2 regions of the Hymenobacter aerilatus genome follow, and region 1 is predicted to be linked to the other one. Evidence: riboswitches for the same ligand, from Rfam matches in the RefSeq annotation. Region 1 holds a riboswitch; the other holds the start of a gene.
The links. A riboswitch is a leader RNA that binds a small molecule or an ion and turns the genes downstream of it on or off. The one in region 1 is predicted to bind thiamine pyrophosphate.
Positions count from the first base shown of each region.

Region 2: linked by a shared signal. The riboswitch ahead of thiS (sulfur carrier protein ThiS) and the one ahead of MUN82_RS21345 (TonB-dependent receptor) in region 1 are both predicted to bind thiamine pyrophosphate.

Region 1 covers NZ_CP095053.1:5,084,898-5,099,638, reverse strand. Annotated here, with positions in the region: gene MUN82_RS21365 (DUF4268 domain-containing protein) at 1-85, shown strand, start outside; gene MUN82_RS21360 (HIRAN domain-containing protein) at 91-441, opposite strand; gene MUN82_RS21355 (acyl-CoA dehydrogenase family protein) at 911-2,143, opposite strand; gene MUN82_RS21350 (APC family permease) at 2,301-4,037, shown strand; gene MUN82_RS21345 (TonB-dependent receptor) at 4,311-6,791, opposite strand; TPP riboswitch at 6,854-6,963, opposite strand; gene MUN82_RS21340 (hypothetical protein) at 7,176-7,412, shown strand; gene MUN82_RS21335 (GNAT family N-acetyltransferase) at 7,537-7,965, opposite strand; gene MUN82_RS21330 (aldose 1-epimerase family protein) at 8,103-8,984, opposite strand; gene MUN82_RS21325 (AAA family ATPase) at 9,041-9,589, opposite strand; gene pnuC (nicotinamide riboside transporter PnuC) at 9,589-10,221, opposite strand; gene MUN82_RS21315 (rhodanese-like domain-containing protein) at 10,322-10,645, shown strand; gene hrpB (ATP-dependent helicase HrpB) at 10,799-13,336, shown strand; gene MUN82_RS21305 (hypothetical protein) at 13,548-14,249, shown strand; gene MUN82_RS21300 (DUF2490 domain-containing protein) at 14,476-14,741, shown strand, end outside.
Region 2 covers NZ_CP095053.1:4,524,402-4,539,142, forward strand. Annotated here, with positions in the region: gene rlmN (dual-specificity RNA methyltransferase RlmN) at 1-871, opposite strand, end outside; TPP riboswitch at 1,130-1,227, shown strand; gene thiS (sulfur carrier protein ThiS) at 1,306-1,512, shown strand; gene thiC (phosphomethylpyrimidine synthase ThiC) at 1,652-3,529, shown strand; gene MUN82_RS18915 (hydroxymethylpyrimidine/phosphomethylpyrimidine kinase) at 3,704-4,483, shown strand; gene MUN82_RS18920 (thiamine phosphate synthase) at 4,470-5,096, shown strand; gene MUN82_RS18925 (thiazole synthase) at 5,093-5,866, shown strand; gene thiH (2-iminoacetate synthase ThiH) at 5,945-7,066, shown strand; gene moeB (molybdopterin-synthase adenylyltransferase MoeB) at 7,125-8,195, shown strand; gene MUN82_RS18940 (thiamine phosphate synthase) at 8,394-9,020, opposite strand; gene MUN82_RS18945 (thioesterase family protein) at 9,013-9,450, opposite strand; gene mnmC2 (tRNA (5-methylaminomethyl-2-thiouridine)(34)-methyltransferase MnmC2) at 9,590-10,282, shown strand; gene MUN82_RS18955 (hypothetical protein) at 10,314-10,979, shown strand; gene MUN82_RS18960 (DUF2157 domain-containing protein) at 11,022-12,245, shown strand; gene MUN82_RS18965 (GDYXXLXY domain-containing protein) at 12,250-12,783, shown strand; gene MUN82_RS18970 (biopolymer transporter ExbD) at 12,805-13,341, opposite strand; gene MUN82_RS18975 (ExbD/TolR family protein) at 13,560-14,066, opposite strand; gene MUN82_RS18980 (hypothetical protein) at 14,207-14,698, shown strand; gene MUN82_RS18985 (5-formyltetrahydrofolate cyclo-ligase) at 14,712-14,741, opposite strand, start outside.

The sequences.
Region 1 (14,741 bases):
ACTGATTTCCTTCTTCAAACCGCGCTTAGTGGCTTTGGATGAGTTCTGGAGCACCGCGCAGTACGCATTCGACGAGTTGCGCTAAACGCCCTACCCCTTTTGCAGGGGTAGGATTACTTCCATTTCTAAGTACAGCCATTCATCTTCCCAGGCTTTGTGGGTGAGACGGCCCGTCAGTGGAAAGTCTGCATCCAGGAGGCGGGCTACGGTTTCGTTGCGGCCTTCGGGAAGGTAGCCCAGCCACATGGGTTCTGGACCAGCCGTATACACACGCACGGCCCAGTCGTCGTAGGAGCTATCGGCTTCGCGTTCCAGCGTCAGGGCTTGCCCGAGTTTCAACTTTGGCTCATAGGCTTTGAGGCCCTCGCGATGAGAGGTACCAGCAATCAGGCATTCAAGCAATACGAGAGGTGAAGCGGGGGTAGCAGGTGCAGTGGCCATAGTGGTCAGGGCATATAAATGAATGGGCTAATATAGGCGACGGATAGAAACTAAAACGAGTTGCTAACGAGAAGAGGAATTAATAAATACACTCAGTACCCATACTCCGAAGCCAACACCTAACCAAATGGGTGGCAGAAATATATAGCGTACGAGACACAGCCCACCATCACAGCCACCACCAGATGTGCTATCCAAATAACTCGCTGACACTATGCTCGCTAGTGACACCCATATAAATAACCAAACTCCGCAGCCCACAGGAGTGGTGGCCGGTTTCTGCCCCGTTGGCTGTTCAATACTGCTAACAACTCTGCTCTTAGCATCCTTACTGATTGGCCTTGGCGAACGGGTAGCCCAAACTATGACCGTAACGAAAAAGGTAAGGCCAACCAGAAATACAGCTAGTAATATGTAGTCATCCTTATTCAAGGTATCAAAGAGAAGAGAGCCTAAACCTAATCAAACATCATTTAAACGCCTGAATCCCGGTTATATCTGCCCCCGTGATAAGCAGGTGAATATCGTGCGTGCCCTCGTAGGTGATGACCGATTCCAGGTTCATCATGTGGCGCATGATAGGATACTCGCCCGTGATGCCCATGCCGCCGTGAATCTGGCGAGCTTCGCGGGCTACCTCCAGCGCCATGTGCACGCTATTGCGCTTGGCCATCGAAATCTGCGCTGAAGTGGCTTTGCCTTCGTTTTTGAGCACGCCCAGGCGCCAGGCCATCAATTGGGCTTTGGTAATCTCAGTAAGCATTTCGGCCAGCTTGCGCTGCTGCAGCTGGAAGCCACCGATGGGCTTACCAAACTGCTCGCGCTCCAGCGAGTACTTCAGGGCCGACTCATAGCAATCAATAGCCGCGCCGATGGCACCCCAGGCAATGCCGAAGCGGGCTGAGTCGAGGCAGGACAGGGGGCCCTTGAGACCTTCTACGTTCGGCAGCACGTTTTCTTTAGGAATGCGCACGTTGTCGAACACCAGCTCGCCGGTGCAGGAGGCGCGCAGGCTCCATTTATTGTGGATTTCGGAGGTCGTGAAACCCTCCATGCCGCGCTCTACGATGACGCCTTTGATGCGGCCTTCTTCGTTTTTGGCCCACACCACGGCCAGCTGGCACTCGGGCGAGTTCGAAATCCAGAGTTTGGCGCCATTCAGCAGGTAGTAGTCGCCTTTATCCTCCAGCTTCGTAACCATGCCGCCAGGGTTGGAGCCGTGGTCGGGCTCTGTGAGGCCGAAGCAGCCTAGCCACTCGCCCGAAGCCAGCTTGGGTAGGAACTTCTGCTTCTGCTCCTCCGAGCCGTATTGGTAGATCGGAAACATCACCAACGAACCCTGCACCGAAGCTGTGGAGCGCATGCCCGAGTCGCCGCGCTCAATTTCCTGCATAATTAGGCCGTAGCTGATGTAGTCGAGGCCACCGCCCCCGTACTCGGTGGGGATAGTAGGGCCAAAAGCGCCTACCTCGCCAAACTTGCGCACTATCTCCGAAGGGAAATGTGCCTCCTGGGCCCACCGCTCGATGTTGGGCGAAATCTCCCGCTTCACAAAGTCACGGATAGTCTGGCGGATGAGCTTGTGCTCCTCCGTCAGCAACCCATCGAGGTCGAAGTAGTCGGTGAAGCCGGCGGCGTTGGTAGAGCCGTGGGCGCGGGTGGCTTTGGCCTGGGGCGAGAGAATATCAGCTTGAGACGACATAACAAGAGCGGGGTGGGGTTTGATTGTCAAATATAAGCAAATGAAGTAGGGCAGATTGTTCCCGCATGCCAAGCAGATAGCAGCTGCCCGTCGAGCTTTTCCTACCCTTTACCAGCCTCCCCCCGTACACCTTCTACCCCCTCCTACGCTACACCTAATGAGCCACGAAAAAAAACTAAACGAACTGGAAGCCACCGCTATTTGTGGCAACGATATTTCCTCTTCTTGCCTATACGTATCGGCCCTGGCTATTGCGTACGCGGGTCAATACGCGTGGGTGGCGTTGCTGATGGTAGGGGGCGTTTTGTTTCTTTTTCGGCGTATTTACGGCGAAGTGGTGGGGGCCCTACCCCTCAATGGTGGTGCCTACAATGTGCTGCTCAACACTACTAGCAAGCGTAATGCGGCGGTGGCCGCTTGCCTCACTATCTTGTCCTATATGGCCACGGCAGTGATATCAGCCTCCGAGGCCATGCACTATTTGCACACGCTTTGGCACGGCCTACCCATTATTACGGCCACGGTACTGCTATTGGGCTTTTTTCTGGCCCTCACTATCCTGGGTATTTCGGAGTCAGCGGTGGTGGCAGTGGGCATTTTTCTGCTGCACCTGTTCTCACTCACACTGCTGGTAGGCGTTACGGGGTGGTATTTGTTTACGCATGGGCTGAGCACACTGACTGAGAACTGGCACATGCCGATGCAGGGCAGCTTATCGTCGGCGCTTTTCCTGGGATTTAGCGCAGCTATGCTGGGTATTTCGGGTTTTGAAAGCTCGGCCAACTTCGTGGAGGAGCAGGCTGAAGGTGTATTTCAAAAAACGCTGCGCAACATGTGGGTGGTCGTCACGGTGTTCAATCCGTTGCTGGCCCTGTTGGCCGTGGCCGCGCTACCGCTGGGCGAGGTAGGCGAGCACACCGAAACCCTGCTTTCCTACCTGGGTACCACCACTGGCGGCCCTTGGCTGGCTACCCTTATTTCCGTGGATGCCGTGGCGGTGCTCAGCGGAGCCGTGCTCACCAGCTTTGTGGGCGTGAGCGGCCTGATGAAGCGCATGGCCCTGGACCGTATCCTACCTCAGTTTTTCCTGAAAGAAAACAAGCGCCAGAGCAACTACCTTATTCTCATCACTTTCTTTCTGCTGTGTATATCGGTTCTGCTGATTACCAACGGGGAGTTGGGGCCACTGGCGGGTGTGTATACCATTTCATTCCTGTCGGTCATGGCCTTTTTTGCGTTGGGCAACTTCCTGCTCAAGCGCAAGCGGCCCAAACTGCCCCGGCCGGTGTACGCGGGTGTTGTGACGGTAGCGCTGGCACTGGTAGGCGTCGTCACGGCGTTGTACGGCAACATCCGTATCCGCCCTGATTACCTGGTAGTGTTCCTGCAATATTTCGTGCCGGCCATGCTGATTGTAGCAGCTATGCTGAACCGCACGGCCATTCTGAACCTGGTTCTGGCCGCCGCCGAGTCTTTCGCCAAACATTCGCCGCGGGTGTCGCGCCTTACGCAGGTTACCATTAAGCGGCAGCTACACGAGCTGAACCGCCAGGAGTTTGTGTTCTTTACGAAGGGCGACAATGTATCGAACCTCAACAAAGTGATGGCCTACGTAGTGGAAAATGAATTTACCAATCGCCTAAAAATCGTAACGCTACTGCGGGAAGGCGAGTCATTTTCTGAGGCCTTGCTTCGTGATATCAAAGTATTAGACCGCGCTTACGAGGAAATCGTTGTTGATTTTGTGCCGCTGAAAGGACAGTTCGGACCGGCCCTCATCGACCAGCTCTCACGAGAATGGAATATCCCCAAAAACTTCATGTTCATCGGTTCGCCCGGCGACCAGTTTCCTTATCAGATTTCTGAGCTGGGTGGGGTGCGGTTAATCATCTAAACCACGGATTCGCTCGGATTTTTCGGATTTTGTAGGTAGGAGCTATTAAACAATTTGTCATCCTGAGCATTCCGCGCATCAAGCGGCGACGAAGGACCTTCTCACGTGGGAACGAGTCGTTGTTAAGCTCGTTGGTTCTCGCGTGAGAAGGTCCTTCGTCGCCGCTTGATGCGCGGAATGCTCAGGATGACACCGTTTTTATTGCTGACAACGGCCTACTAGCTCTCGCTCACAGAATCCGTGGCATTCGATAGATCCGAGCGAATCCGTGGGCTAGAATTTCACGCCTACCGACGCCAGGAAATTGCGCGTGGCCTGTGGGAAGTACCAGTTGAACGTATCGAGGCCGCCGCTGGCACCGAGGTAGCTGTACGTATAGCCATTGGCCACGTAGCGACGGTTCAGGACGTTGTTCACCAGCAACGCCAGCTCGATTTCCTTCACAAACTTCGGACGAATGGTGTAGCGCGCCCGGAAATCGAGCACCTGGTAGGGCCTGATGCGCCGGTCCTCACTAGTGGTATTGTCGAGGTACTGACGGCTCACGGTTTTATAGAGCAGCGCCAAGCGCAGCCCCGGCAGCGGCTGCCCCTCTAGCGTGTGCGCCGATACCACATTAGGGGAGTAGGAAATAGTGCTGGTACGCGGCGCTTCTGTCACGGGCTCGTAGTTTTCGTCGTAGCTCACGCCCTGATAGCCCAGAATGCGGTTTTGGCTGACGGTGAGCGTACTGCTGAGACTAATTTGGTCATTGGCTGAGGCAAAGCCCGTTAGCTCCACACCGCGCCGGTAGCTGCGGGCCACGTTGGTACGCAGGGCCGTACCCACATCGTTCAGTTGGCCAGTGGCCACCAGTTGGTTGCGGTACTGCATATAAAACCCATTCACTTCCAGGCGCAAGGCGGTGTGTGGCCCTAGCAAGGTAGCGTCGGGTAGGGTGAGGCGGTAGCCGCCTTCCCAGTCGTTGAGGCGCTCGGCTTTGGCACCCACGTCGCCGGCGGGACGGTCGGTGAAATCAGCGCGCACGGGCTCGCGCTGGCCCACGGCAAAGCTGGCATAGAGCTGCTGGCCCTCGGCTAAGGCGAAGGTAGCGCCGGCTTTGGGGTTGAAGAACGTGTAGCGGGCACGGGTACGCACGTCGTTTTGCTCGTCCTCTATGCCATCAATAGTGTACGTGATATGGCGCACCTGCACGTCGCCGTACACGCCCAGCTTGGGTAGCACCTGCCAAGTAGCGCGGGCGTAGGCGTTGTAGTCAGTTTTGCGAGCCTCGTTGAAGTAGTAGTGCTGGCGAATGTTGCTGGTAGAAGCGTATTGCGCCCAAATAATTTCGCCGTAGTGGTCATTATCAAACTGATTCCAGGCTCCTCCCAACGTGGCTTGAAACTTACCGTCGCGGGGCTGATAGTTAAGGGCGAAAGTGCCGCCGTAGAAGTAGTTATCCAGCCACTTGCGGTCTACCAGATTGGTGCGCGTGATGGTGTCGCCGCCGATAATGACGTTTTGCAGGCCATAGTCGGTGAAGCGGCGGCGGGTACGATAGTTCTCATAATACCCAAAGCCACGGGTGAGGTGCAAGGCGGCGCCCACATTCCAGTCCTGCCCCAGTCCTTGCGACAGGTGTAGCTGGTAGTGGTTTTGCTGGTAGTTGTCGGTTTGGTTGTCGTAGGTGTAGTAGCTATAGCGCCTACCCTCGCGGCGCACGCGCTCGGCATCGGCCTCGCTCAGCTCACCATTGGCAATGTAGTTCTCCAGCAGCGCTTCGTTGCTGGTAATAGCTGGTTCGGGCACGCCGTTCCAGGCCTGGTATGTTTTCTCCCGGCCCGAGAAGGTGATGAACTTCAACAGTGTGTTCTTGCCCTGGTAGCCCGCCGCAAAGTAGTATGACTTCAAATCCGACGAGGCCCGGTTCATATACCCATCCGTAGCAATACGCGACAGGCGCCCGTCTACCGTGAAGTGATTATTAAGCAGCCCAGTGCCAAACTGCACGTTGTTTTTCCAGGTGTTGAAGGAGCCGTAGGTATTCTGGCTCTCGGCGTAGGCCTCGCGGCGCACATCCAGGGTAGAGATGTTGATGCTGGCCCCGAAGGCTGCGCCGCCGTTTTGGCTGGTGCCTACCCCCCGCTGTACCTGCAAGGAGCTAACCGACGAGGCCAAGTCCGGCAAATTCACCAGAAATGAGCCGTGCGACTCCGCATCGTTCAACGGCACCCCGTTTATGGTCATGTTGATGCCCGTGTTGCTTGTGCCCCGAATACGAATATCGGTATAGCCTACGCCCGCCCCAGCATCGGAATTCACTATTACGGAGGGCGTTTGGTCGAGCAGGTAGGGCAGGTCTTGGCCGAAGTTGCGCTTAGCTAGGTCCTCCTTGCCTAAGTTGGTGTAGGCGGTGGCGGTGCGCTCGTTGGCACGAGAGGCCGTTACGAGAGCTTCGCCGGTGAGCACGCCACCCGGCTGCAGTGTCACTGTGAGGCGTTGTTCGGTAGGCTGACCTTGTACTGTGCGCGTAATGGGGTCGTAGCCCACAAAAGTGATGTGCAGTGTGTGCGAGCCAACAGGCACGGTCGCAATAGAGAAGGTGCCAGCCGCGTCGGTGGCAGCGCTGGGCGTGCCGTCGAGTAGTACGGTGGCGCCGGGTAGCGGGGTGCCAGTGCGGGCATCTGTAATGACGCCAGACACGGGACCTTGCGCCCAGGCTACCGCAGGCAGCGCCAGTAGCGCAGTGCCCAAAACCAATACATTTTTCAAGAATGCAAAAGCAGAAAAGTGGAACGGCCCCGGTGCCAGGGGTCGGCACCACTCGGGTTTTCACGTTCGCGGATCGTCTGTTCCCTTCGCCAGCATTACCCGGATCAGGTTCAATGGGTATGATCTCAGCCATTGGCCGCCATGTGGCGGGTTGGCACCCCTAAACTATGCAGCAAAAGTAGGCGCTACCCCGGCCAGTTACAAACAGAAGCGCCCACCGATTTTTCTTTCCTCGCAGAACTGTGTATCTTGGTTAGGCGTGGGCAGAGGGGTCGAAAAAGTAGCTTTCTCCGAAAACAACTCTGTCCTAACTGCCGTTAGTTACTTGACTGACAGTAGTCTTTCGTCGTCCTTTCTCCGTCGATTTACCCACCTGCTTTCGCCATGATCAGCCTGATCTATACTCTTCTGGTCTTTGCCGTACTGGCGTATTTTCTGGTGATGCCCAAGCGGCGTTTCCAGCGCCCCCCCTACCCCGATAATGACGACGAAGGTGGCGAGCCCCTCGACGACGGCCTACCCGACCTGGACCTGCCACCTGGCATCACTCGCCCCATCAACGACTGGGAGCCCGATTATAACCGGGGCGTACCCACGCGCCCGACCGCGCCGTTGGTGTAGCGGCTGGTCTTTCCTCCGAAAAACAAGAACCCCTTCTATTGGGCTGGCTTTCTCTCAATTCGTGGCTGAAAGAGAGAGCCTACCCTCCGAAGGGGTTCTTTGCATATAAGCCGTTTGGAAAGGACTACGGCAGGCGGCGCTGCATCCGCACGTACGGAATGGGACCTTTGTAGAAAACCTCGCCCGTAGGCTGCATGTCGAAGCGCCGATAAAAATCGGCGGCCGATTGGCGCGAGTCGCACCAGAGCGTGTGGGCGCCCAAGCGTGTAGCCTCGTCTACTACCCGCGTCAGCAGGGCCGTGCCCATGCCCCGGCCTTGCCAGTCGGGATGGGTAGCAAACTTGCGGAACCGCGCCTCGCCCTGCGTATTCACAAACAACGAAATCACCGATACCAGCTCCTCGTTCACAAACGCCCCGAAATGGTACCCCTCAGCGTCCTCCGCCAACTGCACATACACCAACGGTTTATCAGGCCACAGCACCTGATGGCGCAGCGGGTAGGTTTGTTCGGGGGTGATGGGTAGGATGTGCATGGAGGAGAGAGTAGTCATTTTTCTACTGTCATCATGAGCGCAGCGAAGGACCTTATGCCCACAGAACGACCGACGTAATAACGACTCGTTCTGCGGGCATAAGGTCCTTCGCTGCGCTCATGATGACAGAGAAGAGAAGATAAAAAATGAATATTCTACTCTACCGCGATAGAATAGGCCGCGTTGAATTCCTGGCCGGGTGCTAGCGTCAGGATGCCTTCTTTCTCGGCCAGTTCTACGGGCGCGCCTACCGAGCTGGCAATGCCTTGCCAGGGCTCCACGCACACAAACTCGGCGCCGGGGCCCTTGGTCCAGAGGCCGAGGTAAGGAAAACCGTCGAAGCGCAGGCGTACGGCGCGGTCGGAGCGGTTGCTACGAACCGCAATAGCCGAGAAATCGAAGTGCTTCAAGACCAGCGCGTCGTCCTTAAACAGGTCGTAGGTGAGCGGCAGCTTCGATTGGTTGTTCATTACGGGCTCCGTTTCGCCGGAGAGCAGGCCACTTTGCAGCAGATACCGCTCAAACGTTACGGGGTGATCGAAGTGGAAGGCATAATCCTCAAACGTTTCGTCGGGCAGCAGCGGGCACCGGAACGCCGGGTGTGCTCCAATGCTGAACAGCAACTCCTGATCGGCAGTGGGGTTCAATACCTGCCAGCGTATTTCTAGGGTTAACTCGTGCAGATAGTAGGAAATCCGCAGCACAAAATCGAAAGGGTACACCTGCTTGCTCTGTTCGTCGGCACGCAGCTCAAACACCAACTCCGTTTCCGTCTGCTCGATGAGTGTAAACTCCCGGTCGCGGGCGAAGCCGTGTTGGGGCAGCTTGTATTCTTTGCCCTGATGCAGATAGGTGTCCTGCGGCAGCTTGCCCACTATCGGAAACAGCACCGGCGCATGGCGGCCCCACACGGCCGGCTCGGCCTGCCACATATATTCCAGCTCCGGTGAATTGTCGATGCGGACGAAGCTGGCCAGTTCAGCTCCTTTGGTATTGATGGTGACGCGGCAATGGGCGTTGGTAAGGGTATGTTGCATGGTTTTTCTCGTAGTGTCTCGCGGTGTTTACGCAGTATTTCGCAGTGAGGACTTTCTTACTGGGTTGAGCTAGCGCTCTGCAGCAGCGCATCCACCGCCGCTACGGCGCAAGCCAGCCGCTCAGCTGGCGGCCCGCTTACTTCCGCAAATCGGCCGGGTAGGGCGCGCAGCTCGCGCTGGTACCACGCATGAAAATACTGACGTTGCGCGGGGTCTGGGTGTTCGCGCAGGGGGTCGGGTTCCCAGGGTAGGTCCACATCGAGCAGGAGCGTGAGGTTGTGCGGGTGTTGGTGGAGGTGGTCAGTAATCCAGGCTGGGCAATGACCAAAAGCGTGCTCGGCCCAGATTTTTATCACCAGTAAATCTGTATCAAAAAATACCACCGACTTACCAGCCGCCGTTGCTTCGGCCGCGGCTGCTTGCTCAGCGACGAGCTGGCCGCGGGCAATAGCCTCTAAGTCGGGCAGCGTGTAGGCAGGGCCGTGTTGGTCGAGGTAGGCACGGGCATACTCGGGCGCGTGGGTAGTGCCGTAGTACGCGGCCAGCAGGCGGCTCAGCGTGCTTTTGCCCGTCGATTCGGGGCCGGTGAGGGCAACGCGTAGCATCAGATGGCAGGATTAGTGGTGCCGGTGGCTTGCGCTACCTGGGCAGCGCGTTTCCATTCTAGGTAGCCATATACTGCCAGCCCGAGGTACACAGCATAAAGTCCGCTGGTGGGGTAGAGTTGCTTGTGCCACAGAATAGGTACGTACAGCGCATCAACCCCAATCCATAGCCACCAGTTTTCCAAGCGCTTGCGCATCATCAGGTACTGGGCTGCCAGGCTGATGGCCGTGGTTAGGCTGTCAAGGTAGGGAATGGTATCGTCGGTATAGTGTTGCAGGTAGTAGCCAAAGCCACCTGTGAAAACGGCCGCGCCGACTGTAAGCCACAGCCACTCGTGGGCGCGCGTGCGCGACACCGTTAGCTCGGTGCGGCGGGCGCCGCCGTAGAGCCACTCGTACCAGCCATACAAGCTAAGAGCGATGAAAAAGCCTTGCAACAGGCAATCAGAATAGAGGGCACTCTGGTAGTAGACGACAATGTAAAGACCGCAGCTTACAATGGCCACCGGGAAATTCCACAGCGACTCGCGGGCTGCCAGCCATACGCACAGAAACCCCGTGACAACGGCTACCCATTCCAGCGGCGTGTTGCCGACAGCGGCCGTCCAGAACTCGTAGAGAGAATGCAGCAAAACAACGCGTGTTTGAGTGAGCACCCAACCGGGCGCGGCCAAAGCTACCGAAAGCTACCGGATGGCGCCGTATTTTTGCCCCCTACCTTCCCCGCTGCCCATGCTCCCTGATCTTACGCCCACCGACCTACACGCCCGCCAGCAACGCGGCGAAAATCTCCAGCTCATCGACGTGCGCGAGCCGATGGAGTACGACTACTGCCGCATCGAGGGTAGCCACCTGATTCCGCTGGGCGAGCTGCCACGCCGCGCCGCCGAAATTGCTACCGACCGGCCCGTGGTGCTCATCTGCCACCACGGTGTACGCTCCATGCAGGCCCTGGCGTTTTTGCAGCACCGCCACGGCCTCAGCAACTTACTCAATCTGAAAGGTGGCATCGACGCTTGGAGCCGCGAGGTAGACCCCGAGGTGCCAGTATATTAGAAGTTGTGAATCAACCCGTCTGTCCTCCTGAGCTTGCAAAGGACCTTATACCTGCAGAACGACAAGCGTATTAACGACTCGTTCTGCAGGCATAAGGTCCTTCGCAAGCTCGGGAGGACAATCAAACTCTATCAACTACCTTATTAGCATCCCGTGCTTCTCCCCGACCTCCCCATCCGCGCGGCCCTACCCGAGCTAGTTGCTACCCTCGGCCACAACGCCTGCGCGGTGTTGCAGGCGCCGCCCGGTGCGGGCAAAACTACGCTGGTGCCGCTGGCCCTCCTCGAAGCGGAGTGGATGCCGCCCGGCGGGCGCATCATCGTGCTGGAGCCGCGGCGGCTGGCGGCACGGGCGGCGGCTACGCGCATGGCGCAGCTCCTGGGCGAGCCAGTAGGCCAAACCGTGGGCTACCGCATGCGCCTGGAAAGCAAGGTGTCGGCTAAAACGCGGATTGAGGTAGTTACGGAAGTAATTCTGACGCGCCAGCTACAGGACGACCCCGCGCTGGAAGGTGTAGCGGCGGTGCTGTTTGACGAGTTTCACGAGCGCAGCCTACAAGCAGACCTTGGCCTGGCGCTGGCCCTGGATGCCCAAGCCGTGCTGCGGCCCGATTTGCGGCTGCTGGTGATGTCGGCCACCTTGGATGCTGAGCGGCTGGGTGCTTGGCTGGGCGCGCCCGTGGTGCGCAGTGCCGGCCTGAGCTACCCAGTGGAGACACACTACCTCACACCGGCGCGGGTAAGCAGTGCCAGTCGTAGGCCCCACGAGCGGCTGCAAGACCTGATGCCCGCCGTTATCCGCGAAGCCCTGGCCGCGCACGCTACCGGCGACGTGTTGGCGTTCCTACCCGGCCTCGCTGACCAGCGCCGCGTGGCTGAGCGCCTGGCCCCTACCCTTGCGCCTACCGTTGATGTACACGTCCTGCACGGCGAACTACCTCTGGAGCAGCAAGATGCTGCCCTACGGCCGGCGCCGGCTGGCCGGCGCAAAGTGGTGCTAGCTACCAGCATTGCCGAAACCAGTTTAACTATTGAGGGCGTGACGATTGTAGTGGATGGCGGCTATGCCCGCGTGCCGCAGTTTGAGCCGCGCACAGGTCTTTCTACCCTCACCACCCAGCCTGTAAGCCAGGCCGCTGCCGACCAGCGCCGGGGCCGCGCCGGCCGCCTTGGCCCGGGCACCTGCTACCGCCTCTGGACTGCCGCCGACCAGCCACAGCTACCCGCCTACCTTCCCCCCGAAATCCTGACGGCCGACCTGAGCGCTCTGGCTTTGGAACTGGCACTCTGGGGTGCCCACGATGCCCAAGCCCTACGCTGGCTTGATGCGCCGCCCGCCGCCGCGCTGGCTCTGGCCCGCGAGCTACTGGTACGCCTTCATGCACTACTGCCCGATGGTCGCCCTACCCCCCACGGGCGGGCACTGGCAGGGCTTGGATTGGTGCCGCGCCTGGCGCACCTGGTAGTGCGGGGCAAAGAGGTAGGACAAGGCGCTACTGCCTGCGCCTTGGCTGCCCTGCTCACCGAGCGCGACCTGTTACGCCCCGCCGACGGCTCCTTTGGTCCGCCCGATGTGCGCCTGCGCTTGGAAGCCCTGGAAACCGGACGGGCGCCCCTTCCTGGCCTGCACCCCGACCACGCCACACTGCGCCGCGTACGCGAAGCTGCTACGGTACTGCGCCGCCGCGCCGGAGTAGAAGCCGCTCCGTTGGAGCCCGACGCGGCCGGCCTGCTCACCGCCCTCGCCTACCCCGACCGCCTCGCCCAGCGCGAGACGCCCGAGCGCGTGCGCATGGTGTCAGGCCAGCGAGCCACGTTGCCAGCCGAGTTTTTCAGTGCCAGCGACGCGTTTTTTGCCGTGGCTACCCTGGATGGCGTGGCCGCTCAGCCGCGGGCCGGACTGGCCGCGCCCATCAGTCGTGCCGAGTTGGAACAGCACTTCGCCTACCTGCTCGAAACGCGGGAGCAAGTGCGCTGGGACGATGCCGCCGGCCGCGTGGTGGCCCGCCGTACGCAGCGCATGGGCGCTCTGGTGCTAGCCGAAACCGCCCTACCCCAACCAGCTCCTGAAACGGTAGCCGCTGTCGTGCTCGACCATTTGCGGGCGGAGGGCATCAGCCGGTTGCCATGGACCGAGGCGGCTACGCAGGTGCGGGAGCGGCTAGCGTTTCTGCACCACCTACGGCCGCAGCAGTGGCCTGATGTATCAGATACGGCGTTGCTGGAAGCACTGCCCGAGTGGCTGGGGCCGTTTCTGGATGGCGTGCGATCCACCGCCGATATCAATAAATTAGACCTCGGCGAAGCGCTACTGAGCTGGCTGCCCGATGGTTGGGCGCAACGCCAGGAGCTGGACCGCCTCGCCCCTACCCACCTGGAAGTGCCCACCGGCTCCCGCATCCGCCTCGACTACCACGACGCCGCCGCGCCGGTACTGGCTGTGCGCTTGCAAGAGGTCTTTGGCCTGCTCGATACCCCTACGGTAGGCGGCGGCGCGGTGTCGCTTACGCTGCATTTACTCTCCCCTGGCTACCGCCCGGCCCAGGTAACGCGCGACCTACGCAGCTTCTGGACCAGCAGCTACTTTGAGGTGCGCAAGGAGCTGCGTGGCCGCTACCCCAAGCACTATTGGCCCGAAAACCCTTTGGAGGCACAGGCCATCCGTGGCACCAAGAAACAGAACGGACTATAGTTCAATACGTTTGCGGCTTACTGTCCCGACGCCAGGTAGATACATGGTATAGCAAGAAACGTTGGAAGTGATGCTACTCAACGCAAGTCGTGGAACCGCTATGCGGCTCTCCCTCAACTTGATGTGAATAATATTAATTAAACCAGATATTTTGGCATTACAGTTGAACTTGCTGATTTGATTGACCTCTCCATTTTTCCAATCTTCTCGCATGTTTAAATCTTACGTACCCGCCCTTCTGCTAACAGTTGCCGCCGCCCTACTGAGTCGCCAGAGCGTTGCGCAGTACACTCCCACCAAATGGGAGTTTTACTTTGAGGCTGGTCCCAAAATCAGCGACTTCCGCACGACGGCGTACGGTGGTACATACAGCCCACAGTCCGCTTCGCCTATCTTTTCGGATGCAGATCGAAAAATAACGGTACGGAATACGTTTTCGGGCTTCATGCAAGTGAAGGCCTTCAAACCCCTATCGGAACGCATAGTACTGGCGGGTACGCTGGGGCTGGATATGCAGCACCTGAACTACAAAACCGGCTATACTCAAACGGTAATCAACGACTACATAACGAGTTACGAACAGGAGCACATCAGCCGCCTGCTCACCCGCGCCCGCGCCGATTGGGGCATTTACTACCGGTTCAATTTAGGTACCTCTGCCCACCTGATGCCCGGCGTAGCGGTGGGGCAAATGGTCAACCTCAGTCAGGATGGCTACAGCTACACCTTTATCCAACCCGGTCTCTACTTCACCAACAACCGGCTGCTGCTGTCGGCCACTGTTTCCGATACGCCCTACAACGTGCTGATTCCGGGCGCCTCCCGCTTCGAAGGTGAGCTCAATGGTCCTTATACTTATGATGCAGAATACCGCATCCGGGAGTTTCAATTGAGCGTTGGCGCGAAGTTTTAACCTATTCCTACCCTAAGGAAGTAGCGCCGCGCGATAGTTGTACCTCCGTGCTACCGTGGTTGCGCTGTTTAGAAGGACGCTGTTTGCGTCACCTACTGCATATGGTAGAGGCGCATGCGTGCGTCTCTCCATCATTCCAACTACCTTTTTAGCCAACGCGAACAGCCTGCCCAGGAATCATCTTACGAAGTTTACGTATAGGAAATATTTGCGTAACCTTTACTTAATGCAGCTTTCTATTCGCCTTTCCCGCAGCGTACTCCTTCTTTTGAGTATGCTACTAAGCGGCCTTACTACCAGTTTTGGCCAGGTGCCGACTACCCCAACCCGCCTTAACGACCCCAACTTCAACGCTTGGCTGATGTTTTTCAGCGATGCGCGCCTGAGCCAGCGGTGGGGAGTGCATACCGAAGCGCAATGGCGGCGCTACCAGGGGGTGCGCCGTCCGCAACAGGATTTTGTACGAGCCGCTGCCAATTATTACGTAAACGA
Region 2 (14,741 bases), 560 kb from region 1:
GCAGCCACTTCGAAATCTGGAACAGCTCCTCGGCATCTTGCAGCGTGTCGTTGAAGCTCTCGAACACGATGTACTCGTAGGTAACTTTGCGGCCGGTTTTCTGGTGGTAGTACTGCAACGCATCCTTCAGGGCCGCCAGCGAGTTGGCCTCGTTGATGGGCATGATTTCGTTGCGCTTGGCATCGTTGGGCGCGTGCAGCGACAGAGCCAGGTTGGCCTTCACGTCGTCGTCGGCCAGCTTCTTGATCATCTTGGCAATGCCCGCTGTGCTGATGGTGATGCGGCGCGGCGCCATGTTCAGGCCATCGGGGGCGGTGATGCGGCGCACGCTTTCCACCACGTTGGCGTAGTTCAGCAGCGGCTCGCCCATGCCCATATATACAATGTTGGTAAGCGGCGTGCCGTACTGCGCCTCGCACTGCTCCCGGATGCGCACTACCTGGTCGTAGATTTCGGCGGCGTCGAGGTTGCGTTTGCGGTCCATGTAGCCCGTAGCGCAAAACTTGCACGTGAGTGAGCAGCCTACCTGCGATGAGATGCAGGCTGTCATGCGTGTGTCGTGGGGGATGAGCACGCCCTCTACCACGTTGCCATCGTAGAGCCGGAAGGCCGACTTGATGGTGCCGTCGTTGCTGAGCTGCTTGTTCTGCACCTGCACCCCATTGATGACGAAGTGCCGGGCCAGCAACTCGCGGGTAGCCAGGGAGATATTGTTCATCTCCTCGAAGGAGCCGGCCGTGTTTTTCCACAGCCACTCCGTCACCTGCTTGGCGCGAAAAGGCTTTTCGCCGTGCTCGACCATAAAGGTTTTCAGCTCGTCGGGGGAGAGTTTGCGAATATCGCGCTTGGAAATTACGGGCAGCTCTATCATAACCGCAAAGATACAACATGAGCGGCGGTTGGGTTCCCAGAAATCTTTGGGGTGCGCTATGTTTTTAGTGATGTATGGGGTAGAGGCCCAACAGCTTGTGACTTGTCTTGGCACAACTTAGACCAAGCAGCAGCAGCAAGGACGAGGCGCAAAATAGCGCATCGCTACCCCGCGTTTACGTCTTACTGGCAGCAGGTGGCCCGAATTTTATAACCAGCTGCCTTGGCGTATTCCTCCAAATAACGCCTACCTTACCGGCCTAAACTTTAGGGGTGTTCTGCTACGTGCGGGACTGAGAAATACCCTTGGAACCTGATCCAGGTAATGCTGGCGAAGGGAAAAGTGCAAGATGCGGACGCCTCCCTGGGTCCGCACGGGCGTGCGCCACCTAGAGTTTATTGTTTCTGACAGCCAACCAACTACCCGTTGCTTGTATGCTTCTCTATGTCAACAATAAACCACACGAAGCCCGCCTCCCTACCCCCACGCTGGCCGATACCCTCCTTGAGCTGCAGCTCGCCGAGCAGCGCGGCATTGCCGTGGCCGTGAACGACGCCGTGGTGCCCCGCACCGAATGGCCCAGCCACCAACTGCACGCCCAGGACCGCATTACGGTCATCCGCGCCACGCAGGGCGGGTAGGTTTTTCTCAGCCGTTAGCTAATGGCTGTTAGCTGTTAGCCTTTCGGCTGCTGGAAACGAGCAAGTGTTGCTGCTCAACCACGCTTTTATCTCAATTATAAGGCTAACAGCTAGCAGCTATTAGCGAATGGCTTAACGCATGAAAAAACAAGACCAGGCACCCCAGCAGACGCTGGTGGAGCGCCAGCCGCTTACCGGCTCGCGCAAACTCTACGTTCCCGGCCAGCTCTACCCTGGTATTCGGGTGGCGATGCGCGAAATCATGCTGAGCGATACCAAGCGCCAGTTCGATTTCACGAATCCCACGGAGCAAAACCCGCCCGTGACGGTGTACGACACCAGCGGCCCCTACACCGACCCCAACGTGGAAATCGACCTGAAAAAAGGGCTGCCGCGCCTGCGCGAAGAGTGGATTTTGGGTAGGGAAGACGTGAAAACGCTACCCGGCACCTCGTCGGAATACGGGCAGCAGCGCGCCGCCGACCCCACGCTGGATCACCTGCGCTTTGAGCACATCCGGCCGCCGTTGCGCGCCAAGGCTGGCCGCAACGTGTCGCAGATGCACTACGCGCGGCAAGGCATCATCACGCCCGAGATGGAGTACATCGCCATTCGGGAAAACCAGCGCATCGACCAACTAGCCGCCGATGATGCACTACGGGTGCAGCACCCCGGCCATAGCTTCGGGGCCAATACGCCGCAGGGCCACATCACGCCGGAGTTTGTGCGCCAGGAGGTAGCGGCGGGTAGGGCCGTGATTCCCTGTAACATCAACCACCCCGAGAGTGAACCGATGATTATCGGGCGCAACTTTCTGGTGAAAATCAACACCAACATCGGCAACTCGGCTGTGACTTCGAGCATTGAGGAAGAGGTAGATAAGGCCGTATGGAGCTGCCGCTGGGGCGGCGATACGCTGATGGACCTGAGCACGGGCAAGAACATCCACGAAACCCGCGAGTGGATTATTCGCAACTGCCCAGTGCCAGTGGGCACGGTGCCGATTTACCAGGCCCTGGAAAAGGTGAACGGCAAGGCCGAAGACCTGACCTGGGAGCTGTTCCGCGATACGCTCATCGAGCAGGCCGAGCAGGGCGTGGATTACTTCACCATTCACGCTGGCGTGCGCCTACCCTACATTCCCATGACAGCCAAGCGCGTAACGGGTATTGTGTCGCGCGGCGGCTCTATTATGGCGAAGTGGTGCTTGGCCCACCATAAAGAAAGCTTCCTGTACACGCATTTTGAGGAAATCTGCGAAATCATGAAGGCCTACGATGTGGCCTTCTCGCTGGGTGACGGTCTGCGCCCCGGCTCCATTGCCGATGCCAACGACGCGGCGCAGTTTGCGGAGCTGGAAACCCTGGGCGAGCTGACTAAGATTGCCTGGAAGCATGATGTGCAGGTGATGATAGAAGGCCCCGGCCACGTGCCCATGCACCTGATCAAGGAGAACATGGACAAGCAGCTGAAGGAGTGCCACGAGGCGCCTTTCTACACCCTTGGCCCGCTGACTACCGACATTGCCCCCGGCTACGACCACATTACCTCGGCCATTGGGGCGGCCATGATTGGTTGGTTCGGTACGGCCATGCTGTGCTACGTGACGCCCAAGGAACATCTGGGCCTACCCAACAAGCAGGACGTGAAGGACGGCGTGATTGCCTACAAAATAGCCGCCCACGCCGCCGACCTCGCCAAGGGTCACCCGGGAGCCCAATATCGCGACAACGCCCTGAGCAAGGCGCGCTTCGAGTTCCGCTGGGAAGACCAGTTCAACCTGAGCCTCGACCCCGATACCGCCCGCGAGTACCACGACGAAACCCTACCCGCCGACGGCGCCAAGGTGGCGCACTTCTGCTCGATGTGCGGCCCACATTTCTGCTCGATGAAAATCACCCAGGAAGTCCGCGACTTCGCCGCCAAGCAAGATATGACCGCCGCTGAGGCCCTGACGAAAGGCATGGTGGAAAAGTCGCGGGAGTTCGTGGAAAAGGGGAGTGAGATTTACTTGTAACCAAAAAACATCTGTCATCCTGAGCTCGCGAAGGATCTTATAACAGTGGAACGACTAAACAGACCGTCATGCTGAGCTTGTCGAAGCATCTCGCGTGTTGATGAAAGCTAGTATCCAACAGCAGCACGCGAGATGCTTCGACAAGCTCAGCATGACGGTCTAATGAATAACTCAATGCCTCAACTACCTCGTCCCTACGTTCTTAGTCTCGCCGGTTTCGACCCGAGCGGCGGGGCTGGCTTGCTGGCCGACTGCAAGACCTTTGAGCAGCGCGGCGTGTATGGCTTCGGCGTGTGCACGGCCCTCACGGTGCAGAGCGACGTACAATTCAAGCGTGTGCGTTGGGTGCCATTGATAGATCTGCAGGAGCAAAGCAAGCTACTGTTCGAGCGGTTTCAAATCAATTGGGCCAAAATCGGGCTGGTGGAAAGCCTCACCGAGCTGCCACAGCTGCTGCAGTGGCTGCGGGCGCAGAATCCGCACATCGGCGTTGTGTGGGACCCAGTGCTGAAGGCCAGCGCCGGCTACAATTTTCACACCGGGCCCGCGCCGGAACTGGTGGCGCAGCTGTGTACCGGCTTGGCCCTGCTCACGCCCAACCAGCCCGAAATGCTGCGCCTGTGGCCGGCTGCTTCGGCCGAAGCAGCGGCAGCGGCAGTTAGTACCTGGTGTCCGGTGCTGCTGAAAGGCGGCCACGCCGAGGGCGAGGAGGCCGTGGACGTGCTGTACCAACAGGGGCAGGTAGTGGCCGAGTTTTCGGGGCCGCGCCTACCCCATGGCGAGAAGCACGGCAGCGGCTGCGTGTTGTCGGCGGCTATTGTGGCGGGGCTGGCACGGGGCGAGTCGTTGGTGGAGGCCTGTGGATCGGGCAAGGCGTACACGGCGCGTGTGCTGGCCAGCAACGAGACGTTGCTGGGGTATCATTTTCAGAATCAAGACTATGCAAATCAGTAACCTTCACTATATCACGACTTCCCCTGAGCAGGCCGAGCGGGCCTGCGCTGGGGGGGTGCGCTGGGTGCAGTTGCGCGTGAAGAACACGCCCTACCCCGAATGGAAGCAGCTGGCGCTGGCTACACAGGCCGTTTGTCGTCACTACGGTGCCACGTTCATCCTCAACGACAACCCGCAACTGGCGCTGGAAATTGGCGCCGACGGTGTGCACCTAGGCAAGCAGGATATGCCGGCCGCCGAGGCGCGTACGCTACTCGGTCCGGATTTCATCATCGGTGGCACGGCTAACACGTTTGCCGATATTGAAGGCCTAGTGGCGGTCGGGGTTGATTACATTGGTTTGGGGCCGTTCCGTTTCACGACTACCAAGGAAAAGCTGAGCCCGATTCTAGGACTAGAAGGCTACAAGACGCTGCTGACTCAGCACCGTGCCGCGGGATTTACTACCCCTATCATCGGCATTGGCGGCATCACATTGGCCGATGTAGGGCCGCTGCTGGCCACTGGCCTGCACGGTGTGGCGGTGTCGGGCGCTATTACGGCTGCGGCCGACCCTGCGGCCGCGGCGGCCCAATTCCTCGAATCGTTGACTACTCTTGTTTCTGCCCTATGAAAACGCAACCCCTCATCATAGCCGGGCGCACGTTTACCTCGCGCCTGTTCACCGGCACGGGCAAGTTCAGTTCGGCGGCCTTGATGGAAGAAGCTCTGCTCGCCTCCGGCTCGGAGCTGGTGACGGTGGCCCTGAAGCGCGTGGACGTGTCGGACACAAACGACGATATTCTGCGCCACCTCGGGCATCCGCAGTTTCATCTGCTGCCCAATACCTCGGGCGTGCGCACGGCCAAAGAAGCTGTGTTTGCTGCCCAACTCGCCCGTGAGGCGCTGGAAACCAACTGGCTCAAACTTGAAATTCACCCCGACCCCAAGTACCTGCTGCCCGACCCGGTGGAGACGCTGAAAGCCGCCGAGGAGCTGGTGAAGCTGGGATTTGTGGTGCTACCCTACATCCACGCCGACCCGGTGCTGTGCAAACGACTGGAAGAGGTAGGCGTGGCCGCCGTGATGCCGCTCGGTTCGCCCATCGGTTCCAACAAGGGCCTACTCACGCGCGACTTCCTGGAAATCATCATCGGCCAGAGCAAGGTGCCGGTGGTGGTGGATGCCGGTATTGGGGCGCCGTCGCACGCCGCGGCGGCAATGGAAATGGGGGCTGATGCGGTGCTGGTGAATACGGCCATTGCCGTGGCCGGCCAGCCGGTGCACATGGCGCAAGCCTTCCAAATGGCTGTAGAAGCCGGGCGCATGGCCTACGAGGCGCGGCTGGCCGTGCCGGTGGCGCATGCCGAGGCAAGTTCACCGCTCACGGCGTTTTTGGACTAGAATTACCTCAATAAAGACCGTCATGCTTCGACAAGCGGACGCCAGATGGAGCATGACGGTCAACAGTAAACGTATACCATGAGCTTCCGCCCGATTTTCGAGGCCCACAACTGGGACGATGTCAAAGCCAGCATCTACGCCAAAACGGCTGCCGATGTGGAGCGTGCCCTGGCTGCGCCGCGCCGCACGCTGGAGGATTTTAAAGCCCTGATTTCGCCGGCGGCTGTGCCCTACCTGGAGCAGATGGCCCGGCTTAGTCAGCAGCTCACACGCAAGCGGTTTGGCAACACGGTGCAGCTCTACGTGCCGCTGTATTTGAGCAACGAGTGCCAGAACATCTGCACCTACTGCGGCTTCAGTCTCGATAACAAGATTCGGCGGCGCACGCTCAGCAGCGTGGAAATATTGCAGGAAGCGCAGGTGCTGAAGGCGTGGGGCTACGAGCACGTGCTGCTGGTGACTGGCGAAGCCAACCAAACCGTGGGCGTCGACTACCTCGAAAAGGCCTTGCACACACTGCGCCCGCACTTCGCGCACCTGTCCATGGAAGTGCAGCCGTTGGATGAGGAAGAGTACGAACGGTTGATTCCGGCAGGACTAAATACAGTGCTGGTATACCAGGAAACCTACCATCAGCAAGACTATAAAAAGCACCATCCCAAGGGCAAAAAGTCGAATTTCCACTACCGCCTCGACACGCCCGACCGCTTGGGTAGGGCCGGCATCCACAAGATGGGTTTGGGTGTGCTGTTTGGCTTGGAAGACTGGCGCACCGACAGCTTCTACACGGCCCTGCACCTCGACTACCTCGAACGCACCTATTGGCAAACCAAGTACAGCCTCTCCTTCCCACGCCTGCGCCCCGCCGAGGGGCTGCTACAACCCAAAGTAGAGATGAGCGACCGGGAACTGGTACAGCTCATCTGCGCCTACCGCCTGCTGAACGAGGAGGTGGAGCTGTCCATCTCGACCCGCGAAACGCCTACCTTCCGCGACAACATCATCCGCCTGGGCATCACCAGCATCAGCGCCGGCTCCAAAACCAACCCCGGCGGCTACGCAGTAGCGCCAGAGTCGTTGGAGCAGTTTGAAATCAGCGATGAGCGCACGCCTAAAGAAATTGCGGGTATGATTCGGCGGCAAGGCTACGAGCCGGTGTGGAAAGACTGGGACACGGCGTTGGCGCCGGCGCCCATATAACCGGCGTCTACCTCAGGCTGACAGAAAAACAAACCCTACCCCCGCGCGTTTACTACCCATGCTCACCTCCGCCGAAACCCGCCGCTACGACCGTCACCTGCGCCTACCCGAAATTGGCTCTGAGGGCCAGGAGAAGCTGAAGGCTGCCCGTGTGTTGGTAGTAGGCTGCGGCGGCCTGGGCTGCCCGGTGCTGCAATACCTGGCCGCGGCCGGGGTAGGCACCCTCGGCCTGCTCGACCACGATACGGTAGACGAAACCAACCTGCAACGCCAGGTGCTCTACGCCACCGCCGACGTAGGCCGCCCCAAAGCCGAAGCCGCCGCCGAGAAGCTACGAGCGCAAAATCCGCTCGTTACGGTGCAGCCGCTTCGGGTGCGTTTGTCGGCGGCGAATGCGCTGGAAATCATGACCGATTATGACGTGGTGGTAGACTGCACCGACAACTTTGCCACGCGTTATTTGGTGAGCGATGCGTGCGTGCTGTTGGGCAAGCCGCTGGTGTTTGGGGCCATTTTCAAGTTTGAAGGACAGGTGTCGGTGTTCAACTACCAGGGCGGGCCTACCTACCGCTGCCTGTTTGCGCAGCCACCCGGCCCCGGCGAGGCGCCGAGCTGCAACGAAATCGGGGTGTTGGGCGTGCTGCCGGGCATCATCGGCACGCTACAAGCCTCGGAGGCACTCAAGGTGGTGCTGGGGGTAGGGGAGGTGCTCAGCGGGCGGCTGTTGGTGTTTGACGCGCTGTATATGCAGTTCCGTACCCTGCGCTTTCAGGCCGTGCCGGGTAATCAGCAACTCACCGGCTTGATTGACTACGACCAGTTCTGCGGCGACGCCCCCACTGATGCCGTTCCTGAAATCAGCGCCGACGAGCTACGCCAGAAGCTGCAAGCCCAGGAGCCACTCCAGCTCCTAGACGTGCGCGAGCCGCACGAATACGCCGCCCGTCACATTGGCGGCCGCCTGATTCCGCTGGGCCAGCTCGCCGACGCCCTCTCTACCCTCGACCCCGCAGTACCTATAGTGGTGCACTGCGCCAGTGGCAAGCGCAGCCGCCAGGCCGCCGAGCTGCTGCTCTCGCACGGCTTCCAGCAAGTAACCTCGCTGCGCAACGGGCTGCAGGATTGGTAGGGACACCAGTAAACTTTGTTGCCTTCTACTTTAGCAAATTAGAGTAGGACATTAAATGGCGCGGGGCTGTGCCCCGTGCCGACTAGTCGCAGGCCTCTGGCTTGCACCGCTAGAACAATACTCCTGGTGGCGCGGACGACAGCAGGCCAGAGGCCTGCGCATAATCGGCACGGGGCACAGCCCCGCGCCAGTACCATGTTACAGCAACTGCCGCAACGCTGCCACCGGATCAGCTGCCTGCCACACGCTGCCGAGCACGGCGGCTCCGGCAAAACCTGCCGCCCGCACCTGCGCTATCGTATCCGCTGTGATGCCGCCCAGCGCTACCACCTGCGGCGCGTAGTGCCTGCGTTGCTGTAGCCGCTGTAGCTCCTGCTGTACCTCCGCCAGCGCAAACGCCTGCCCGTAGTCCTGCTTGCTGATGCTATCGAAAATCGGACTCAAAAACACGTATTCATACCGGCGGCGGTGCCGGCGAAGCTCAGTCAGGCTGTGAAAAGAGGTAGAAAGGCTGTGGACCGGTTGCCGTAGGTGTGCCTGCGCAGCCCAGGTAGTTCGGGCCGCGGCCGGTAGGTGCAGCCCGCCTATCGAGTAATGCTGCGCTAGTTCATAGTGCCCGTGTAGCACGATGCGCCTATGGTATTGCTGCGGCATCGCTTGCAGATAGGCTTCTACTTCCGCTGCGGAGGCGCCGGGTTTGCGCAGGTGAAAGGTCTGTAAACCAGCTTCAAACAAGCACTGCAGTATAGGTGCCTCCGCGGCTGTGGTGGTAGGCGGCGAAATCAGGATGAGGCGGAACGGGCTACTACCTTCGGCCTTATGCATGGGGGTGTGGCGCCAGCTTTCTGAGGACAGCTTCGGGTAGGGGACGCAGCTTGCGGGTGGTATAGTCAAAGCTGAGCATACCGGTTTTGGCGCGGGCTATTTCCTTGCCGTGCTGGTTTTTTACCAAATACACCACATCGAAGCCGTACTTATGCACATCAGAGGCAGCGAGTTGCAGTTGTAGCGTGTCGCCGTAGAAGCCTTCGCCCTTGTATTCCACTGCCACGTCGGCCATGATGAAGCCTTGCTGCGTGGCGGGGTCGTATTCCGGCTGACCCAAAAACTGCAAGAACTGCACCCGCGCTTCGTGCAACAGGCTGAGTAGGGCATCGTTGCCGAGGTGGGCGCCGTAGTTCAAATCGGTGATGCGGATGGGTAGCTCCACGGTGAGCAGGTAAGCGTCGGGCAACTCTACTTTGACACGGGGCATAGGCGTTGGGTTTTGGTTGGCGGTTTTTGGTTATTTGTTCCGTTGGACCTTTCTAAGTGAGATTCCCTCCCTTGCGTGATACGCAACATGGTCAGAATAATGTCCGACCAAAAACCAGCAGCAAATAACCAAACTTCAGATGCAAGTAGAAGTTCGCCCCACCGCCGACGGTTCCAGCACGCTCTACGTGCCGGCGCTAGACGAGCACTACCACTCCACCCACGGCGCCGTGCAAGAAGCTCAGCACGTGTACCTGCAAGCGGCTCTGGAACCTATTCTGGCTGCTGCCACCGATACCACGCGAATACTGGAAATCGGCTTCGGTACCGGTCTCAACGCCATCCTGACGCTGCAACGTAGCCTTACGGCCTCCGTGGCTCTGGCCTACGATACCATCGAGAAGTACCCTCTACCCCCCGCCGTGGTGGCCGACTTGCACCCCGAACGTTACTTGCTGAATCCGGAACTCCTGGAGTATTTCAACCAACTACACGCGGCGGCCTGGGATGAGGCCGTGCCCCTGCTGCCGCGGTTTCTGCTGCGCAAAATCACCGGTGAGCTGCAACACACTGCCCTACCCGCCAACCACTACCATGTCATCTACTTCGACGCCTTCGCCCCCGAGAAGCAGCCTGATATGTGGACCGACGCGGTATTTGCTCAGCTCTACGAAGCCGCCGCGCCGGGCGCCCTGCTCACCAGCTACTGCGCCAAGGGTAGCTTCCGCCGCAGCCTGAAAGCGGCCGGGTGGCTAGTAGAGAAGCTACCGGGGCCAGTAGGTAAGCGCGAGATGACGCGGGCGCGGAAGGATTTTACTGTACCTGTTAGCTAGACTATTTTCGACTCCATATAATATACCATATATGTCAGAAGGACAATACGTAACCTATCGTAGATTTAATAGCCTCAATGAAGCGCTGGTGCTCTGTGAATTCTTTGACAAAGAAAATGTCAAGTACAAATTAGAAGATTATTCGCTCGCATTTGATCCAACGTTTGCTAATAACGAGCAGAACAAAGAATTCAGGATTAAACTAAAGAAACAAGATTTTGAGGCCGCTAATGTGCTTCAAGAAAATATGTATTCGAGTGTAGTAGATAGTGTAGATGAAAGTCACTACCTATTTACTTTTACCAATCAGGAGCTCTATGAAGTTATTACTAAATCGGATGAATGGAGCAAACTGGATTATCTACTAGCACAAAAAATACTTAGCAATAGAGGAGAGTTGGTGAATGATGCGCTTATTCAGTCATTAAAAGAAATTAGGATGAACGAGCTGGCAAAACCAGAAGAAAGCTCGATGTCGTGGATCTTCATAGGATATATATTCGCCTTGGCGGGAGGATTTATAGGCTTGTTCATAGGATGGCATTTATTTCATCATAAAAAAACGTTGCCCAACGGAGAAAGGATATATGGTTACGTGCCTTCTAATCGAAAGCAGGGTATAATAATTATAGTAATTTCAATTTTGAGTTTTATAGGGTGGACGGTATTGAAATTTAGGAACAGTGATAATTTCTAAGTACAACGTCCTTTTATCCATTCTGCCCATATTGCAGAAGCTATGAGTCGTAAGATTATTGAAGTCGAAGGCCCGAAATGGGTGGAGCAGGGTATTATTACTGCCGAGCAGGAACAGCGGCTACTGGCGTTGTATCCTGTTGATGATAAAGCTATTGGCCTATTGCCACTACTAGGAAGCCTGCTAGTGCTGCTGAGCGCCCTGAGTCTGATTGCCGCCAACTGGCAGGACCTGCCGCTGCTGGTGCGCTTCGGGATTCTGCTGGGCTCGGTGGCGGGGAGCTACGCGGCGGGCGAGTATTTTCGGCGGCGCGGCAACACGCAGCTGGGCATGGGCCTGGTAGGACTGGGGCTGATTTTGTTCGGCACTAGCATCATCCTCACCAGTCAGATGTTCCAGCTCATCGGCTACGACGTGACAGGCCTAGTAGCCTGGGGCGTGGCGGGGGTAGGGCTTACTTACCTCTACCGCTCGCGCCTGCTGTTTGTGATGACGGTAGCCATCGGCGGCATTGTGCAGGGCTACAACACCGAGGCGCTAGGTGCCTTCAGCTACGCAACGGCCGTGTTTACGGCCCTCACCCTCGGTTACTATTGGTGGCGCTACCCCGATGCGCTACTAGGTGCTGTGCTAGCTACCGGCCTGCTGTGGCAAGCGGGCTTGCTCATCGGCGTGCTGCACATCAAAATCACCTGGTTTTTTGTGGCGGCTATGCTCATCTACGCCTTCGGCGACTGGCAAGCCGACCGCCCGGCCGGTCGGGCGTTGCAGGGGCCACCGCTAGTGGCGGCATTCCTGTTTATGCTGGGCTTAGCTATTTTCGGAGAGGCCGGAAGCTACACCGACCGCTTGCAACCTCCGCTGCTAGCCTACCTGGTGGCACTAGGGGCGGTGCTAGTCCTCTCCCTGGCAGGCAAAAAGGCGCGGGGCCGCCTCAGCAGCGCCACTGATTGGCTACTACTGCTCCCCGGCTTCTACCTGCCGGCCGGGCTGCCACTGGCCGTGGCGGCCTTGGTCGTGCTCTATGCCTATACCGGCACGTTGCTGTGGCGCGCCCACCAGGAGCAAAACCCCGACCGCGTGACGCTGGGTACCGTATTGTTTATTCTGACCACCGCCGTGGCCTACTTCCGGCTCACGTGGGGCTTCATGAACAAATCGTTGTTTTTCCTGCTCGGAGGCATTTTGCTACTTGGCCTAAGCTGGTATTTGCGCCGGCGGGCCGTGCAAACTGCTGCGCCAGACGCTTCCACCCCTAACCCGTAATCGCATGGCTGTTCTTCCTACCCCTGCCAATCGTCGGGTGTGGCTGGTGCTGCTAGTAGGTGCGCAGCTGCTGTTTATTGCGGCCGTGGCAGCGGCCGGGTATGCCACCACCGCCTACGGCCGCACAGTGCAGCTGCGCACGGCTCCCGTCAACCCCCGCGACCTGCTGGAGCGCGACCACCTACGCCTGACCTACGGCATCACCTATTTGCCTCTCTCGCTGTGGCAAGAGGCTAAGGAGCCGCGCCGCCGTCAGCCCGTGTATGTGGCTCTGCGTGCCCAGGGCAACGCATACGCCGCCGTGCGCGTGTACGAGCAAGAGCCCCGTGCCCTACCCTCCGATCAGGTAATTCTGCGCGGTTGGGTGGTGGGCAGCAGTCGGCGCACCCTTCGCCTACGCTATGGTCTGGAACGGTACTATGCGCCGGAAAGTCAGGTAAAAGCGCTGAACAAGAAAGGCCCGCACGCGCTGCTGGTACACGTGAGCATTGCCCCTTGGGGCCAAGCGCGCATTACGGAGGCTGAGGTGTTACCGTAGAGTACGCAATGCGCCTATGACCTACAGGTCGTTTTGTGCCAGTAAAGCATAGTCTTCGGGTATCATATCAGCTAAGACGTAACGTCTTTGCTGCGTTTTATGCATCTCATCTAAAATGGCAACTAAATCTCGATACGTAGCAGTAGACGTGTTTTTTATAAAAATCAGTGCGTGTGCATTATGATCAAGTAATACTTGGTGTAGTTCGGAAGAATGCAGGGCAGCACTGTAAATAGTGGTAACATTTGTTGTATCAGGTAAGCCGTAATAGTAATATACGCTACCGGATTTACTTAAAATTAGTGTAATAAGGTCAGGATGCCAAAAGTCGTTTTGCTCCTCGCCGTCATGGCGTTTGGCAGGCATATTAAGTTGTCTGATACTTGGTTTAGTTATATGTTGGTTAAGTAGGAAAAAGGCTAATAATAAAAAAGCAAGCCCGACCATAGCGGTCATGTCCAATCGAATTTTCCGATGGTTTGTAGATAAACGTCGCCTTTTCATATATACTAACTCAAGTTGCGTAGTAGCCGCGTAGCGGCTCAAGGTTTGTAGCATGAGCGGAAAAAGGAGACCGCACCGCATAGCGGTGCAAGAAATGGCCTACCTGTTCTGACACCGATACGCTACGCGGCGCGTCGTGCCGGCGCTACTCATTTTCTACAAACCTTGGGCCGCTACGCGGCTGCTCCGCAATTTGGTTTATGTAGTTTGATAGCTGCAAACAGTGAATTACAAGCGGATTAATTATTCCAGCTACTACCTTTTCCTTCGATCTACAGCCCATTCCGCTGCAGCAGCGCCCGGTCGTTGCGGTCGAGGTCGACCAGGGCGTATTTCTTCTGGCTGGTGATATTCATCTCATCCAAGGCATCTACTAAGTTGCCGTAGGTCGATTCCTGCTCAGATTTGATGAGTACCACGGCGCCATTCTGCCGGTGTTGCAGGTCTAGTAACACCTGCCGGAGGCCGCGGGCGCTGTAGTCGGTGGTGTGCAGGGTAGGGGCGGTGCCGGTTTCATTCACGCCGTAGAAGTAATGCACTTGGTTGTGCTTGCCCAAAATCAGCGTAAGTGCTTTGCTGGCAGGTGTATCTGTGCCCGGCCCTTTTACCGGCATGGCCAGTTCCATAATGATAGACTTGCTGAAGGTGCTGGTCAGCATGAAGAAGGTGAGCAACAGAAACGCCAGATCCACCATTGGCGTCATATCGAGGCGAAAGGCCATTTTCTTGGCGCGGGGCTTACCTTGTTGAGCGGGGGCGGCTGTTTGGATGTCGGCCATGGTATTAGAATAGCGTTAGTTGAATAGGTATTCAGCTAACGCTATGAATATGTGTTGTATTGCTGCTGATATATATAATCTCGTATAGTAAATTGATACCTAATTTTCTGCACTACCTTCTATCAACAAGTCATAGCTTTATGCTTACTCTATTCTATCGCGTCGGTATTGCGTTATTTCTATCAATAGCATTATTCAGCGCTGTATTCGGTTTCGAGGTACTATGGCAAAAGACACTGGATATTCAATTGCATAACACCTACTTTGTTGTGTCCACTTATCTTGGACAAATTAGCTTTTTCGTTGTCTGTCTCTTAGCAGTTTGTTTGCTAGACATGATACGTTGGCGAGCCACTAGTAACCGCTGGCTTCTTTTAGCAGTTGGAGTGTGTGCTGCCTTATTAGTGTTATTCACTACCGACGCTGCAATTCTAGTAGCCTCCATGCAAAATGTCGGTTGGACTATCTATCCACCTTTAGAAGCATCCAAGCAAGATGTCGTGCAACCCCCTCTACCAGAACCCTCACAAACTTGGGATTATCTAGTGCGTGCAGCACAAATTATCTTTCTGCTCATTACTATTTGGGCCAGCGTCGCTTTCGGCAAACTGCAAGCAAGGCAGAAAGCATAGTTCGTTATTTCAGTTAGAACCACCACACCCGCTCCGGTGTGAG